2 linked regions of the Variovorax paradoxus genome follow. The protein of the gene in region 1 interacts with the protein of each later gene in a pairwise test. Links are inferred from orthologs where the notes say so. Each region holds a gene or a part of one and is shown on either strand. Other genes may lie near its edges.

Region 1 (7,681 bases):
CCCAGCCCCGCGATCTGCATCGCAAGCAGGTTGGGCACAGCGCTCACGCCGCTGCCGCATTGGTGGACGACCGTCGCCGGATCGCGTCCCGCGAGCAACGCTTCGAACTCGGCACGCAATTGCGGTGCCGGCTTGAACTTGCCGTCGGGGCCGAGGTTTTCGGCGAAGGGCCGGTTCAGAGCCCCGGGGATGTGACCCGCGATCGGGTCCAGAGGTTCCACCTCGCCGCGATATCGTGCACCGGCCCGTGCGTCGATCAGCTGCTGGTCAGGTTGGCCGAGCCGGCGCGCCACGGTGTCGGTGGTCACGAGCGCTGCAAGCGGCTCGCCCGGCACGAAGTTCGACTGGAAGCGCGCAGGCTCTTCGCGGCTCGTGACTTCGCCGCCCGCGGCTTGCCATGCTTGCAGGCCGCCGTCGAGCACGGCCACCGCGTCGTGTCCCATCCACTTGAGCATCCACCAGAGCCGCCCGCAATAGTTGGCGCCGTTGCGGTCGTACACCACGGCCTGCATGTCGTTGGAAAAACCGACGCTCGACAACCAGGCCGCGAACTTCTCGCGGCTCGGCAGCGGATGGCGTCCACCCGAGGCCGGCACGCCGTCTTCCTGGGCCACCACCACGTCGCCGTGCGCGCCGGGCATGCCATGCTTCGCACTGAGGTCGGTGTCGAGGTTCGCAAACGCGGCGCCCGGAATGTGGGCGACGGCATATTGCTGCGCGCCGGCTTCGGGCTTCATGAGGTCGAAGCTGCAGTCGAAAACCATTAGCGGCGTGCCGCCGGCTTGCAGCTGCTGGAGTTGTTCGACGCTGATGAGGGTGGTGTACATGGCGGGCTCCTTCGTTGTCGATGGGGTTCGATGCGGTTCAGTGTTCTTCGGCCGGCGCCTTGGGCACCGCCCGCTGGCGCAGCACCGTGGCCGCGATGCCGCTCACGATGATGAGCGCCATGCCGGCCCAGCCGGCGGCGTCGATGCGGTCGTCGAACAGCACCACGCTGTAGAACGCCGCGAAGACGATGCCGGAGTACTGCAGGTTGGCCACCACCAGCGTGCCGGCCTGGGTCTTGGCCGTGGCATAGGCGCGCGTCATGCAAAGCTGCCCGAGGGCCGCAAGCAGGCCGATCGGCAGCAGCCACAGCGCATGCTGCCACGTCCACGAATCTCCGCCCGAAAACCCGGTGGCGGCCGTGGCAAAAGCACCGGCCACGGCCGAGCCGACCGCGAAATAGAACACCGTGCGCAACTCGGGTTCGCCGATGCGCGACAGCGCCACCACCTGCATGTAGGCGAACGCGGCCGTAAGGCCCGACAGCAGGCCCAGCAGCCCGGCGAAACCCTGGCTCGCATCCACGCTGGGCTTGAGCATGAGCACCACGCCCACGAAGCCCGCGAGCACGGTCAGCGCGAGCGTGCCCTGCAGCGGCGGACGCTCGACGCGGCCATCGCGTCCGGGCACCGGCACCCAGGCCAGCAGCGCGCCGCCGACCAGGAAGGCCGCGATCCACACGCTGCTCATGTAGTTGAGCGTGACGGCCGTCGCCAGCGGCATGTGGGCGATGGCGTAGAACCAGGCGCCGAGCGACACCACGCCGATGGTGCTGCGCCAGGCGTGCATGCCCGGGTAGCGGGTGGCGAGCGGAACACCGCGGTTGCGCGCGAGCAGCCACAGGAACACGATGCCGATCAGCCCGCGGCCCAGCACCATCTCCCCGCTGTTGAACCAGGCCGAGGCCACCTTGACGACCACGCTCATGGTGGCGAACAAGAAGGCGCCGAGCACCATCCAGAGTGCTTGCACTACGGGCTCAGGCGTTGTTGTTCTGCATTGCGCTGCGGTACCACTCGTGGAACTGCTGCATGCCGTCTTCCATCGGGCTCTGGTAGGGGCCGCTCTCGTCGTCGCCGCGCAGCATCAGCGCGCGGCGGCCGGCGTCCATGCGCTCGGCAATCTCGTCGTCTTCCACGCAAGTTTCCATGTAGGCGGCCTGCTGGGCTTCGACGAATTCGCGCTCGAAGGCGACGATTTCCTCGGGGTAGAAGAACTCCACCATGTTGAGCGTCTTCGTGGGGCTGACCGGGTGCAGTGTCGACACCGTGAGCACGTGCGGATACCACTCGACCATCACGTGCGGGTAGTAGGTGAGCCAGATCGCGCCGTACTTCGGCGGCTTGCCCTCGCGGTACTTGAGCAGCTGCTCCTGCCACTTCTGGTAGATGGGGCTGCCCGCGCGGCCGAGCCGGTTGGCCACGCCCACGGTCTGCACCGAGTAGTTGCGGTTGAATTCCCAGCGCAGGTCGTCGCAGGTCACGAAGCTGCCGAGGCCGGGGTGGAACGGACCGACGTGGTAGTCCTCGAGGTAGACCTCGATGAAGGTCTTCCAGTTGTAGTTGCACTCGTGCAGCTCGACGCGGTCGAGTGCGTAACCCGTGAAGTCCAGATCGGCGCGCGGGCCGAGCTCGGCCATGTCGGCGGCGACGTCACGCCCGACGCCCTTCGGGCCGTTTGCGCCGCGCTCGAACAGCAGGCCGTTCCACTCGGTGAGCGGATAGTTGTGCAGGTTGAGGCACGGGTCCTGCTCGAAATGCGGCGCGCCGATCAGCGTGCCCGTGGTGCGCGGGTCGCTCGCGGCGTAGGTCCAGCGGTGCAGCGGGCAGACGATGTTGCCACCGGTCTGGTTGTCGAGCCGGCCACGGCCTTGCAGGATGAGCGCCTGCCGGTGGCGGCACACGTTGGAAATGAGCTCCACGCCCTTGGGCGTGTGCACCAGCGCCCGGCCCTGGTGCTCTTGCGGCAGCGTGTGGTAGTCGCCCGGCTCGGGCACGGCAAGGCGGTGGCCCACGTAGCGCGGACCTTGCGCAAACAGCGTTTGCATCTCGCGTGCGTAGAGCGACTCGTCGAAGTACGCGGAAACTGGAAGTTGGCTCGTGGCCTGCTGCAGTTGAAGACTTAAATCAGACATCGAGGACCTGACCAAGCTCCCCACAGGGAGAAAAAAGAAAAGACGGAAGGCGCCGTCAGGAGGGCGACGGCCCGAAGAGTTGTGCCGGGCTGGCCGGCAAGGGAAGCCGCGATTGTACCCAAGGGGCCATCGCGGTGCTCATTTGGTTCCCCGCCCTAAAATGCCCGATTTCATACTTGTTCTCTCGCATGCCCAAGGTCCCTTCCTCCGCCACGTCCAGCCCGGCAGCCATGCCCGATACGGGGCCGCTGCCGGCCAGCTATGAAGCCGGGCTCCAGGAGTTGGAACAATTGGTTGCAGAACTCGAATCGGGCCAGTTGCCGCTCGACCAGTTGCTTGGCAGCTATCAGCGCGGTGCCGCGTTGCTCGCTTTTTGCCGCGAGAAGCTCCAGGCGGTCGAAGACCAGATCAAGGTGCTGGACGCAGGCAGCCTCAAGCCCTGGACGGCCGAATGAGCGCGGCTGTGACGGCGGCGGTCGATTGGGACGCCGCGCGGCTGGCCGGCTGGAGCGAGCCGCACCTTGCGCGCGTCGAAGCGGCGCTTTCGCGCTGGGTCGGGGTCGATTCCCCCGTGCTGCTTGGCGACGCGATGCGCTACGCCGTGCTCGATGGCGGCAAGCGGCTGCGTCCTTTGCTGGTGCTGGCCGCGAGCGAAGCGGTGGGCGGCAACCCCGCCGCGGGGCTGCGCGCGGCCTGCGCCACCGAACTGATCCACGCCTACTCGCTGGTGCACGACGACTTGCCGAGCATGGACAACGACGTGCTGCGCCGTGGCAAACCCACCGTGCACGTGAAATTCGGCGAGGCCGATGCGCTGCTCGCCGGCGACGCCTTGCAGGCCCTGGCCTTCGAACTGCTGACGCCCGAGGGCGACGAGGTTCCCGCATCGACCCAGGCCACGCTGTGCCGGCTGCTTGCGCGCGCCGCGGGCAGCCAGGGCATGGCGGGCGGACAGGCGATCGATCTCGCCAGCGTGGGCCTGGCGCTCGACGAAGCGCAACTGCGCGAAATGCACCGCCTGAAGACCGGCGCGCTGCTGCAGGGCAGCGTCGAGATGGGCGCGGCCTGCGCGGGCGCCGTGGCGCCCGCCGCGCTGGCCGCCCTGCGCGACTACGGCGCCGCCATCGGATTGGCGTTCCAGGTGGTCGACGACATCCTCGATGTGACGGCCGATTCGCAGACTCTCGGCAAGACGGCCGGCAAGGACGCCGCCGCCGACAAACCCACCTATGTCTCTCTGTGGGGCCTCGACGGCGCGCGGGCACAGGCGAAACAGTTGCTTGCCGAATCGCTCGCGGCGCTGGAGCGCAGCGGCCTGCGCGACACCGCGGCACTGCGCGCGCTGGCCCACATGGTCGTCGACCGCGACCGATGAACAGTTGAACAGATGGACAAGAAGAACCACGACGCTCCCATGGCCCCGCTGCTTCCCACGCTTCATGATCCCTCGCCGATCCGGCAATACGACCGGGCCCAGCTCAAGCAGCTGTCCGACGAGGTGCGCGCCTGCGTGCTCGACAACGTTTCGCGCACCGGCGGCCACCTGAGTTCCAACCTTGGAACGGTCGAGCTCACGGTCGCTCTGCACCATGTGTTCAACACGCCGCACGACCGGCTGGTGTGGGACGTGGGCCACCAGACCTATCCGCACAAGATCCTCACCGGCCGGCGCGAGCGCATGCCCACGCTGCGCCAGATCGGCGGCATCTCGGGCTTTCCGCAGCGCAGCGAGAGCGAATACGACACCTTCGGCACCGCGCACTCGTCGACCAGCATCTCGGCCGCGCTCGGCATGGCCATGGCCGCCAAGCAGAAGGGCGAAGACCGCCATGCGGTCGCGATCATCGGCGACGGCGCGCTCACGGCCGGCATGGCCTTCGAGGCGCTCAACAACGCCGGCGTGTGCGACTGCAAGCTGCTGGTGATCCTGAACGACAACGACATGTCGATCAGCCCGCCCGTGGGCGCGCTCAACCGCTACCTCGCGCAGCTGATGAGCGGCAACTTCTACGCCGCCGCCAAGAACGTGGGCAAGAGCGTGCTGCGCGCCGCGCCGCCGCTGTTCGAGCTGGCCAAGCGCTTCGAGCAGCATGCCAAGGGCATGGTGGTCCCGGCCACGTTGTTCGAGCAGTTCGGCTTCAACTATGTGGGCCCCATCGACGGGCACGACATCGATTCGCTGGTGCCCACGCTCGAGAATCTCAAGCACCTCGACGGCCCGCAGTTCCTGCATGTGGTCACGAAGAAGGGGCAGGGCTACAAACTGGCCGAGGCCGACCCGGTGGCCTACCACGGCCCGGGCAAGTTCGATCCGCAGGTGGGGCTGGTCAAGCCCGCCGCGGTGGCCAAGCAGACCTTCACGCAGGTCTTCGGGCAATGGCTGTGCGACATGGCGGCGCACGACGGCCGGCTGGTGGGCATCACGCCCGCGATGCGAGAAGGTTCGGGGCTGGTCGAATTCGAACAGCGCTTTCCTGACCGCTACTACGACGTCGGCATTGCCGAGCAGCATGCCGTCACGTTCGCGGCCGGCTTGGCGTGCGAAGGCCTGAAGCCGGTGGTCGCGATCTATTCGACCTTTCTGCAGCGCGCCTACGACCAGCTGATTCACGACGTCGCAATCCAGAACCTGCCGGTGGTGTTCGCACTCGACCGCGCGGGCTTGGTGGGTGCCGACGGTGCCACGCATGCGGGCGCCTACGACATTCCGTTTCTGCGCTGCATTCCCAACATGAGCATTGCGTGCCCGGCCGACGAGCGCGAATGCCGCCAGCTGCTGTCGAGCGCCTACGAACAGAACCACCCGGTGGCGGTGCGCTATCCCCGCGGCGCGGGTGCCGGCGTCACGCCGCACCTGGCACTCGATGCGCTGCCCTTCGGCAAGGGCGAAGTGCGCCGCGAAGGCAAGCGCATCGCGGTCCTCGTGTTCGGCACCTTGCTGTACCCCGCGCTCGCCGCGGCCGAGTCGCTCGACGCCACGGTGGTCAACATGCGCTGGGCCAAGCCGCTCGACGTCGAGTTGCTGCTGCAGGTGGCAGGCACGCACGATGCCATCGTCACGCTCGAAGAGGGCGCCATCATGGGTGGTGCGGGCGGCGCGGTGCTCGAGGCGTTGCAGGCTGCCAACGTGCAGAAGCCCGTGCTTCAGCTGGGCTTGCCCGACAGGTTCATCGAGCATGGCGATCCGGGCAAGCTGCTCGCGTCCATCGGTCTCGACGCAGCGGGCATCGAGGCCTCGATCACTCGGCGCTTCGGGCCCGTCGCAGGGTAAACCCCGGCGGGTTGCCTGTAAGCAGGTTTTTACAATCGCCACGACTTACGAAAGTCGTCGACGCGGCCACAAGCCGCGTTTCGTTTTTTCCAATGCACTCGGAGTGAATTCAATGGATCGTCGTTCCCTCATCAAAAACGCCGGCATCGCTGGCGTTCTGGCCGCCGGCATTGCGCCCGCAGTTCATGCGCAAGCCGCCGTCCGCTGGCGCCTGGCCTCCAGCTTTCCCAAGCCGCTCGATACGATCTACGGCGGCGCTGAGGTTTTCTCCAATGCGGTCAAGGCCATGTCGGGCGGCAAGTTCGAAATTTCGGTGCATGCGGCTGGCGAACTGATGCCGGCTTTCGGCGTGGTCGACGGCGTGCAGCAAGGTTCGGTCGAGGCCTGCCACACGGTGCCCTACTACTTCTACGGCAAGAACCCCGCCTTCGCGCTCGGTTCGGCCATTCCGTTCGGCATGAACGCACGCCAGATGACCGCGTGGATGATGCACGGCAACGGCCGCAAGCTGATGGACGAGTTCTACGGCACCTACGGCATGCTGAGCTTCAACGGCGGCAACACCGGCACCCAGATGGGCGGTTGGTTCCGCAAGGAAATCAAGACCCCGGCCGACCTCAAGGGCCTGAAGATGCGCCTCGGCGGCGGCCTGGTGGGCGACGTGATGACCAAGCTCGGCGTGGTGCCGCAAAGCATTCCGGGCGGTGAGATCTATCAAGCGCTTGAAAAGGGCACGATCGACGCCGCCGAATGGGTGGGTCCGTACGACGACCAGAAGCTCGGCTTCAACAAGGTTGCGCCGAACTACTACTACCCTGGCTGGTGGGAAGGCGGCCCCGAGGTCGACTTCTTCATCAACAAGAAGGCCTTCGATGCCCTGTCGCCCGAGAACAAGGCCATCATCTCGGCGGCTTCCGCCGTCGCCTCGCAAGACATGCTGGCCAAGTACGATGCGCGCAACCCCACCGCGCTCAAGCAACTGATCGGCGCCAAGACCAAGCTGCTGCCTTTCAGCAAGGAAATTCTCGACGCGTCGTTCAAGGCTTCCCTGCAGGTCTACGAAGAAAACGCTGCCAAGAGCCCGGAGTGGAAGAAGATCTACGCCGACTTCCTCACGTTCCAGCGCGACCAGGTGGCATGGTTCCGCGTGGCCGAAGGCCGCTTCGACAACTACATGCAATCCGTGAAGCTCTGAGCTTCAGGAACACATAAAAAAACCGCGCACTGCGCGGTTTTTTTATGGGCGCTCGATGCCCGATCAGCGCGTTTGTGCGGAGCGGTGGTCAGAGCTTGCGTGCCTGCTTGAGCTCGGCCACCAGCCGCTCGAATTCGGCGATGAGCTCCGGCGTGGCTGCATAGAACACCGCGAACTTGCCGACCAGCGTGCGCACATAGAGCCGCGGCGCAATCAGCCAGTCGAGCCCGCGAACGCGGATCAGCTTGCCGAAGGC
Region 2 (7,634 bases), 2.2 Mb from region 1 along the record:
ATTGCCCAAGCACGAGGCTGACGCCAGCCTGAGAGCTCAAGGGCGCATGAGCGCGTCGGCCACCGCCTGGAACGCCGGCAGCGTGAGCGGGTCGTTCCCCGCATTGCCCGCCACCGGATGCGCGGCATAGCGCACGATCACCATCTCGGCCTTCGGATCGACATAGATGCTCTGGCCGTGGATGCCGCGTGCCATGTAGGCGCGGTGCGGGTTGTTCGTGACCCACCACATGTTGCGGTACGACCAGCCCGGCAGCAGCGCGTAGCCGGCCTTGGCGAACTTGGCGGGATCGCCGCCGCGCGCAATGTCTTCGACCACCGCCTTGGGAATGGCCTGCTGCCCGTTCGGTGCCCGGCCGCCGTTGCGCATGGTCTCGCCGAAGCGCGCGATGTCGCGCAGCACGGTGTTGAGCCCGCCGCCGCCCGATTCGGTGCCGATGCGGTCGACCATGAAGTAGGCGTCCTGTTCGGCGCCGATGCGGCGCCAGATCTTTTCGCTCAGCAGGTCGGCGAGCGGCTGGTTGCTGGCGCGGCGCAGGATCCAGGCGAGCACCTCGGCATTCACCGTCTTGTAGGCAAAGCCGGCGTCATGCGCGCCTTCCTTCTGCAGCGTGGCAAGGAATTCGTAGAACGACTTCGGGCCGGCGTAGTTCGGGCCTTGGGCCAGCATGCCGCCGGCGCGCGCATAGTCCCAGACCTCGGCCTTCGGATCGGCGTAGTTTTCGGAATAGCGCACGCCGATGGTCATGTCCATGACCTGGCGCACCGTGGCGTCGCCGTAGGCCGTGTCCTTGAGCTCGGGGAGGTATTTGGTGACCGGCGCGGACGGATCGAGCTTGCCCTCGTCAGCGAGGATGGCCGCGAGCGTGCCGACGAAGGACTTGGTGACCGACATCGCGATGTGCGGCCGCTCGGGCGTGAGCGCGCCGAAGTATTTTTCGTAGACCACACGGCCGCGGTGCATCACCAGGATGCCGTCGGTGTAGGTGCGCGGGATCATTTGCGCGAAGGTCACGGTCTCGCCCGTACTCCCCAGAGGCTTGAACGTGACGGCCTCGATGTCGTTGCGCGGCGCCGCCGGCAACGGGCTGGCCGTGCCGCTGCCGCGCCACACGTTGGCGGTGGGCACCGTTTCGCGCGCGTGCGAGAAGCTCCAGCGCGTGCGCGGAAACACGCCGCCGGCCGGGTTGTCGAAGGTGATCAGCTTATCGGGCGGCGGCGGAAAGCCCTTCATCCAGCCCATGGCCTCGACCGAAGTGGCCGCGGGGTCGGGTGGCGCGGCGGGCGCGGGCGTCTGTGCGTTGGAGGTGTTCACGGCAAGGAGTGCGAAGGCGGCGGCAAGCGCCGTGCGTTTGAAGAGGGGCATGGGTTTACAAGGCTCCGTTGGAATCGATCATCAACGACCGCTGAAACGCGCGGGGCGGCGTTCGACAAAAGAGCGCACGCCTTCGGCCGCGTCTTCGCTGTTCGCCAGGCGCTTCTGCGTCTCGATGAATTCCGACACCGCCGCGAGCGGCCCGTGTTCCACAGCCTTGATCACGTTGAGCCGGGTGGCCACCACCGCCTGCGGCGCCTGCGCCGCAATGCGCTGCGCAATGGCCAGCGCTGCGTCGAGCTCCTGCCCGGCCGGCACCACCTTCTGAACGAAGTTCAGGCGGTACGCCTCGGCACTGTCGAACTCGTCGGCCGTGAGCAGGTGCAGCATCGCATTGCCCACGCCCGCGCGTTCGGCCATGCGCAGCGTGGCGCCGCCCGTGGCCATGATGCCGCGCTGTACTTCCATCTGCGAGAAGCGGCAGTTGTCGGCCGCCACCACGATGTCCGCGCCCAGCATCAGTTCGATGCCGACCGTGAAGCAGATGCCTTTCACCGCCGCCACCATCGGCTTGCTGCGGCGGCGGTAGCCGGGCAGGCCGAAGTCGTGCGGCTCCACCAGCCCGGCCGGAATCGCCTTCTCGCCGCGCTTCATGTACTCGGTGACCGCGGGCAGGTCCAGGCCCGCCGTGAAGTGGTCGCCGAAGGCATGCAGCACGCCCACGCGCAGGTCCGGGTCGTCGTCGAGCCGGGTGTAGGCCTCGGCCAGCTGCTTGAACATCGGCGGCGTCCAGCCGTTGCGCTTGGCGGGGCGGTTGATGCCGATCAGCAGCACGTGGCCGATGACCTGCGTGTCGATGCAGCCTTCGGCCGGTGGAGCGGCCGGAGTGATGGGGGCGGCGGTCATGGTGGTTGTCTCCTTGTTTTTTTGTTCTTGCCGTGCTCAGTAGGCGTACACGCCGCGTCCGGTCTTGCGTCCGAGCTGGCCGGCCGCGACCATTTCCTTCAAGAGCGGGCAGGGGCGGTACTTGGAATCGCCGAACTGCTCGAGGTACACCTCCATCACGGCCAGGCACACATCCAGGCCGATCATGTCGGCCAGTGCCAGCGGGCCGATGGGCTGGTTGCAGCCCTGCTTCATGCCGGCGTCGATGTCTTCGGCGGTGGCGATGCCTTCGGACAGCACGAAGAAGGCCTCGTTGATCATCGGCACCAGGATGCGGTTGACCACGAAGCCGGGCGCGTTCTTCACGGTGATCGGCGACTTGCCGAGCTTCTCGGCCAGCGCCTTGACGGCGTCGTGCGTGGCGTCGCTCGTGAGATAGCCGCGGATCAGCTCCACCAGCGCCATCATCGGCACCGGGTTGAAGAAGTGCATGCCGATGAAGCGGTCGGGGCGCGAGGTGGCGGCCGCGAGCTGCGTGATCGAGATCGACGAGGTGTTCGACGCGATGATGACTTCGGGCGCCACCAGCTCGTCGACCTGCTTGAGGATCTTGAGCTTGAGCGCGTGGTTCTCGGTGGCGGCTTCGATCACCAGTTGCGCACCCTTCAGGTCCTCGTAGTTCGTCGAGCCCTTGATCAGCGCGAGCGCCGCGGCCTTCTGCTCGGCCGTGAGCTTTTCTTTCTTGATCAGCCGGTCGAGGCTGCCCGACACGGTGGCCAGGCCCTTGTCGACGGCCGCCTGGGCGACGTCGATCATCACCACGTTCACGCCGGACACCGCGCAGGCCTGCGCAATGCCATTGCCCATTGTTCCGGCGCCGATGATGCCGACGGTCTGGATCGTCATGAGAAAACTCCTTGAATAAAAGGAAAACTGGGGAAGGGGCGGGTGGCGCGAGGGCCGCCGCCGCGGCAGGAGATCGATTGTGAAGCAGCCCCGCCAAGCCGCTGTTGCCGCGAGCGACACGGGCGCCGCCGGGTGGCTTACAGTGCGGCGATTGCTTTTTCTTCTCTCTTTTCGACTCCGACCATGACCACCCTCGGCACCCCTCTTTCCCCTTCCGCCACCCGCGTGATGCTGCTCGGCTCCGGCGAACTCGGCAAGGAGGTGCTGATCGCCCTGCAGCGCCTCGGCGTCGAAACCATCGCGGTCGACCGCTACGAGAACGCGCCCGGCCAGCAGGTGGCGCACCACGCGCGCACCATCACCATGAGCGACCCCGAGCAGCTCAAGGCGCTGATCGAGGCCGAGAAGCCCATGCTCGTGGTGCCCGAGATCGAGGCCATCGCCACGCCGATGCTGCAGCAGCTCGAAGACGCCGGCGTGGTGCGTGTGATTCCCACGGCTCGCGCCGCCCGCCTCACGATGGACCGCGAAGGCATCCGCCGCCTGGCCGCCGAAACGCTGGGCGTGCCGACCAGCCCCTACAAATTCTGCGACTCGCTGGCCGAACTGCAGGCTGCCATCGACGAAGGCATTGGCTACCCCTGCATCGTCAAGCCCGTGATGAGCAGCTCCGGCAAGGGCCAAAGCAAGATCGACGGCCCGGCCGACGTGCAGAAGGCCTGGGACTACGCCATGGCCGGCGGCCGCGTGAGCCACGGCCGCGTGATCGTCGAGGGCTTCATCGACTTCGACTACGAGATCACGCTGCTCACCGTGCGTGCGAAGGATGAGGCCGGCGCCGTGCAGACGCAGTTCTGCGACCCGATCGGCCATGTGCAGGTGAGCGGCGACTACGTGGAGAGCTGGCAGCCGCATCCCATGGCGCCGGCCGCGCTGCAGAAGGCGCAGCAGATCGCACAGGCCGTCACGGCCGACCTCGGCGGCCAGGGTCTCTTCGGCGTCGAGCTGTTCGTGAAGGGCGACGAGGTGTGGTTCAGCGAAGTCAGCCCGCGTCCGCACGACACCGGCATGGTGACCATGGCCACGCAATGGCAGAACGAGTTCGAACTGCATGCGCGCGCCATCCTCGGCCTGCCGGTCGACACGTCGCTCAAGAGCCCGGGCGCCAGCGCGGTGATCTATGGCGGCGTGGACGCGACGGGCATCGCGTTCGACGGCGTGGCCGAGGCGCTGCAGGTGCCCGGCAGCGACATTCGTCTGTTCGGAAAGCCCGAGAGTTTCGCCAAGCGCCGCATGGGCGTGGCGCTGGTGCATGCGGCCGACACCGACACCGCCCGCAAGCTCGCCAAGGAAGCCGCCGCGCGCGTGAAGCCGCGCAGGACCTGAGGAACGGCGCCGCCCAAGCACAGCCAGTTTTCGCAAGCGGCGCCGGACGCCTGCGGGCATCGTGCGGATGAGATCGGGAGAACGTCCGCCCGACCCACCGGAGACACCATGCTGCACCCCCAGGCGCGCGCCTTGCTCGATTTCATCGAGGCGCGCGGCATTCCGCCGACCCACACGCTTTCGCCGGCCGACGCACGTGCGTTCTATCGCGACCGGCGCGCCGCCACCCAACCCGACGCCCCGCCGGTTGCCCAGGTCCGCGAGCTGAGGGCCGAAGGGCCGCACGGCACCATCCCGGTGCGCCTCTACCGCTCGCTGGGGTCCACGGCCGATGCGCTGCTGCCGGTGCTGGTCTACTTTCACGGCGGCGGCTGGGTCGTCGGCGACCTCGACACGCACGACGTGCTGTGCCGGGAGCTCGCCAACGGCGCCGGCTGCGCAGTCGCATCGGTCGACTACCGCATGGGCCCGGAGCACCGTTTTCCCGCCGCCGTCGACGACGTGCTGGCCTCTACCCGTTGGGTGCGTCGCGGGGCTGCCGCGCTGGGGCTCGATGCGGGCCGCCTCGCGGTAGGCGGCGACAGTGCGGGCGGCAACCTCGCCGCGGTGGCAGCCATTGCGGCGCGCGATGCCGGCGACCTGCCCATCGCCTTTCAGCTGCTGATCTATCCCGCCACGGACATGCGCCGCGGCCACCCCTCGCACCAAGCCAATGGGCAGGGCTACCTGCTGACCCGCGACACGATGGCGTACTTCCACGATCACTACATCGACGACGCGCGGCACGACCTCGACTGGCGCGCGTCGCCGCTGCTGCACGCCGATCTTTCGGGCCTGCCGCCCGCGCTGGTGCTGACGGCCGGCTACGACCCGTTGCGCGACGAAGGCCTGGCTTACGCCGAGGCCCTGACCGCCGCCGGCAACCGCGCCGCCCACGTCTGCTTCGAGCGCCAGATCCATGGCTTCATCACCATGGGCAAGGTGCTCGACGAGGCCGCGACGGCCATCGCGCTGTGCACCGCCGAGCTTCGCCGCGCGCTCGCAGCGGCCTAGGGAAAGTCCCCGCGCAAATGGACGCCGCGCAGCCGGCCCTCGCCGCTACGATCCAGCGAACGCAAGGCCGCTTCCCGGCTGGCGGCGGTCCGATGCAGGAGACAGACACCATGCAGCGATCGAACACGACGCGGCCAGGCAGCGGCGCCGGGACGCGCGGAGAACGCCTGATGTGGCTCACGCGCCAGCGCGTGTTCTACGCAGGGCTGCTCGGCGCCGCGTCCGAACGCACGCTGGGCGGACACGGCGTGTACGTGTCGCCGGCCGGGGCGCCGCCGAACCGCTTGCGCGTCGGCGGCGGTGCCTGGCAGACGGGCGAACTGCTGGTGGTGCCGCCGCAGGTGCCGCACCGGGTGGAAAGCGCGCACTCGCTCATCCTCAACCTGCTGATCGAATCGGAGTCTGTCGATCCCGCGCGCATGCCGGGTTTTCTGCAGCACTGCGGGCCTGTCGATGCACCGGAGTTCGTCCGGCGCATGCGCGATACGCACGCGCACCTGCTGGCGATTTCGGGCCGCCAAAGTTTCGACGGTTTCGATTTCGACCGGCTGTTCTTCGGCGAGGCACTGGTGCCGCGTGTGCTCGACGCGCGCATTCGCAAGGTCATCGACGCCATCAACGCCGACCCGGCTGCGCCCGCCTCGGCCGAAGACTGCGCGGCTTCGGTGCACCTGTCCTTTTCGCGCTTCCTGCACCTGTTCAAGCAGGAAACCGGCATGGCGTTTCGCGCTTTCCGGGCCTGGAAGCGCGCGCGCAGCCTGCTGCGCTACGTGCGCCAGACCGGCACGCTGACCGACATCGCGCTGGACACCGGCTATCCCGATTCGACGCACTTCAGCCATTCGATCCGGCAGGTCTATGGCCTGAAGCCGAGCGACATCCTGGCCGGCTCGCGCCGCCTGGCGCTGCACGACGTGGCCGGCGGCTTCAGGCAGTAGGCGCAAGGAGGCCCATGCAGATTCTTCAACTCCTGCTGTCGGGCATTGCGCAAGGTTGCATCTATGGGCTGATCGCGCTGGGCTTCGTGCTGATCTACAAGGCCACCGAGACCGTGAGCTTCGCGCAGGGCGACCTGATGATGCTCGGCGCCTTCGGCGCGTTCGCCGGCATGTCGCTGATCGGCCTGCCGTTCTGGCTCGCGGCCGTTCTCGCGGTGGTGGCGATGGCGGCCTTCGGCGTGCTGCTCGAGCTGGTGGTGATCCGCCCGATCCTCGGCCAGCCGCAGTTCTCGATCGTGATGCTGACCATCGGCATTGCCTACGTGGCGCGCGGACTCATCACCATGGTGCCGGGCATCGGCACCGACACTCACACGCTGCCGGTGCCCTACAAGGACCAGATATGGAAGCTGGGCGGCCTGGTGGTCAACCTCGAGCAGCTGGCGATCATCGTCGCCACCGCCATCCTCTGTGCCCTGCTGTTCGCGATGTTCCGCTACAGCAAGCTCGGCATCGCGATGCAGGCCTCGTCGCAGAACCAGCTTGCGGCCTACTACATGGGCATTCCGGTGAAGCGGCTCAACGGGCTGGTGTGGGGCCTCGCGGCTGCGGTCGCCGCCATTGCGGGCATGCTGCTCGCGCCCATCACCTTCGTGCACGCGAACATGGGCTTCATCGGGCTCAAGGCCTTTCCGGCCGCGGTGGTGGGCGGCTTCGGCAGCCTGCCGGGTGCCATCGTCGGCGGGCTGGTGATCGGCATCGTCGAATCGTTCGCGGGCTTCTATCTGCCGGACGGCTTCAAGGACACGGCGCCGTACATCGTGGTGCTGCTGATGCTGATGATCAAGCCCAACGGCCTGTTCGGCGAGAAGCTGCGCAAGAAAGTCTGAACGTTCATGCGCTTCATCTTCAAGACCAGCTACGACCAGGACATCCGCCTTGCGCGGCATGGCGGCCATGTGTTCTGGTACGGCTTGCTGGCCGCGTTCCTCCTCGTCGCGCCATGGGTAATCGATGAGTACTGGCTCGCGCAGCTGACCTTCGTGCTGATCTACGGCATCGTCGGCCTCGGGCTGATGCTGCTGGCGGGCTTTACCGGGCAGTTTTCCATCGGCCATGCGGCGTTTCTCGGCGCGGGCGCCTATACGCAAG

The links.
Region 2: the proteins of QFZ42_RS17270 (region 1) and purT interact in binary tests that used the Escherichia coli proteins (3 or more experiments, as listed by UniProt). The link is inferred for Variovorax paradoxus from one-to-one orthologs.

The regions. Positions count from the first base shown.
Region 1 is NZ_JAUSXG010000001.1:3,608,868-3,616,548, reverse strand. Bases 2,454-5,372 are described here. They hold QFZ42_RS17270 (polyprenyl synthetase family protein), read left to right. Parts: upstream 2,454-3,410; coding sequence 3,411-4,334; downstream 4,335-5,372. Other genes in these bases: dxs (1-deoxy-D-xylulose-5-phosphate synthase), read left to right, coding at 4,374-5,372; xseB (exodeoxyribonuclease VII small subunit), read left to right, coding at 3,148-3,414; QFZ42_RS17280 (aromatic ring-hydroxylating oxygenase subunit alpha), read right to left, coding at 2,454-2,959. Outside these bases: QFZ42_RS17290 (sulfurtransferase), read right to left, coding at 1-827; QFZ42_RS17285 (DMT family transporter), read right to left, coding at 865-1,782; more of QFZ42_RS17280, read right to left, coding at 1,805-2,453; more of dxs, read left to right, coding at 5,373-6,230; QFZ42_RS17260 (TRAP transporter substrate-binding protein), read left to right, coding at 6,343-7,425; QFZ42_RS17255 (hypothetical protein), read right to left, coding at 7,514-7,681.
Region 2 is NZ_JAUSXG010000001.1:5,763,301-5,770,934, forward strand. Bases 2,518-5,389 are described here. They hold purT (formate-dependent phosphoribosylglycinamide formyltransferase), read left to right. Parts: upstream 2,518-3,288; coding sequence 3,289-4,491; downstream 4,492-5,389. Other genes in these bases: QFZ42_RS27360 (3-hydroxybutyryl-CoA dehydrogenase), read right to left, coding at 2,518-3,105; QFZ42_RS27370 (alpha/beta hydrolase), read left to right, coding at 4,600-5,389. Outside these bases: QFZ42_RS27345 (type III pantothenate kinase), read left to right, coding at 1-21; QFZ42_RS27350 (serine hydrolase domain-containing protein), read right to left, coding at 37-1,365; QFZ42_RS27355 (crotonase/enoyl-CoA hydratase family protein), read right to left, coding at 1,396-2,220; more of QFZ42_RS27360, read right to left, coding at 2,257-2,517; more of QFZ42_RS27370, read left to right, coding at 5,390-5,544; QFZ42_RS27375 (helix-turn-helix transcriptional regulator), read left to right, coding at 5,655-6,482; QFZ42_RS27380 (branched-chain amino acid ABC transporter permease), read left to right, coding at 6,497-7,372; QFZ42_RS27385 (branched-chain amino acid ABC transporter permease), read left to right, coding at 7,379-7,634. UniProt on the Escherichia coli protein: Involved in the de novo purine biosynthesis. Catalyzes the transfer of formate to 5-phospho-ribosyl-glycinamide (GAR), producing 5-phospho-ribosyl-N-formylglycinamide (FGAR). Formate is provided by PurU via hydrolysis of 10-formyl-tetrahydrofolate.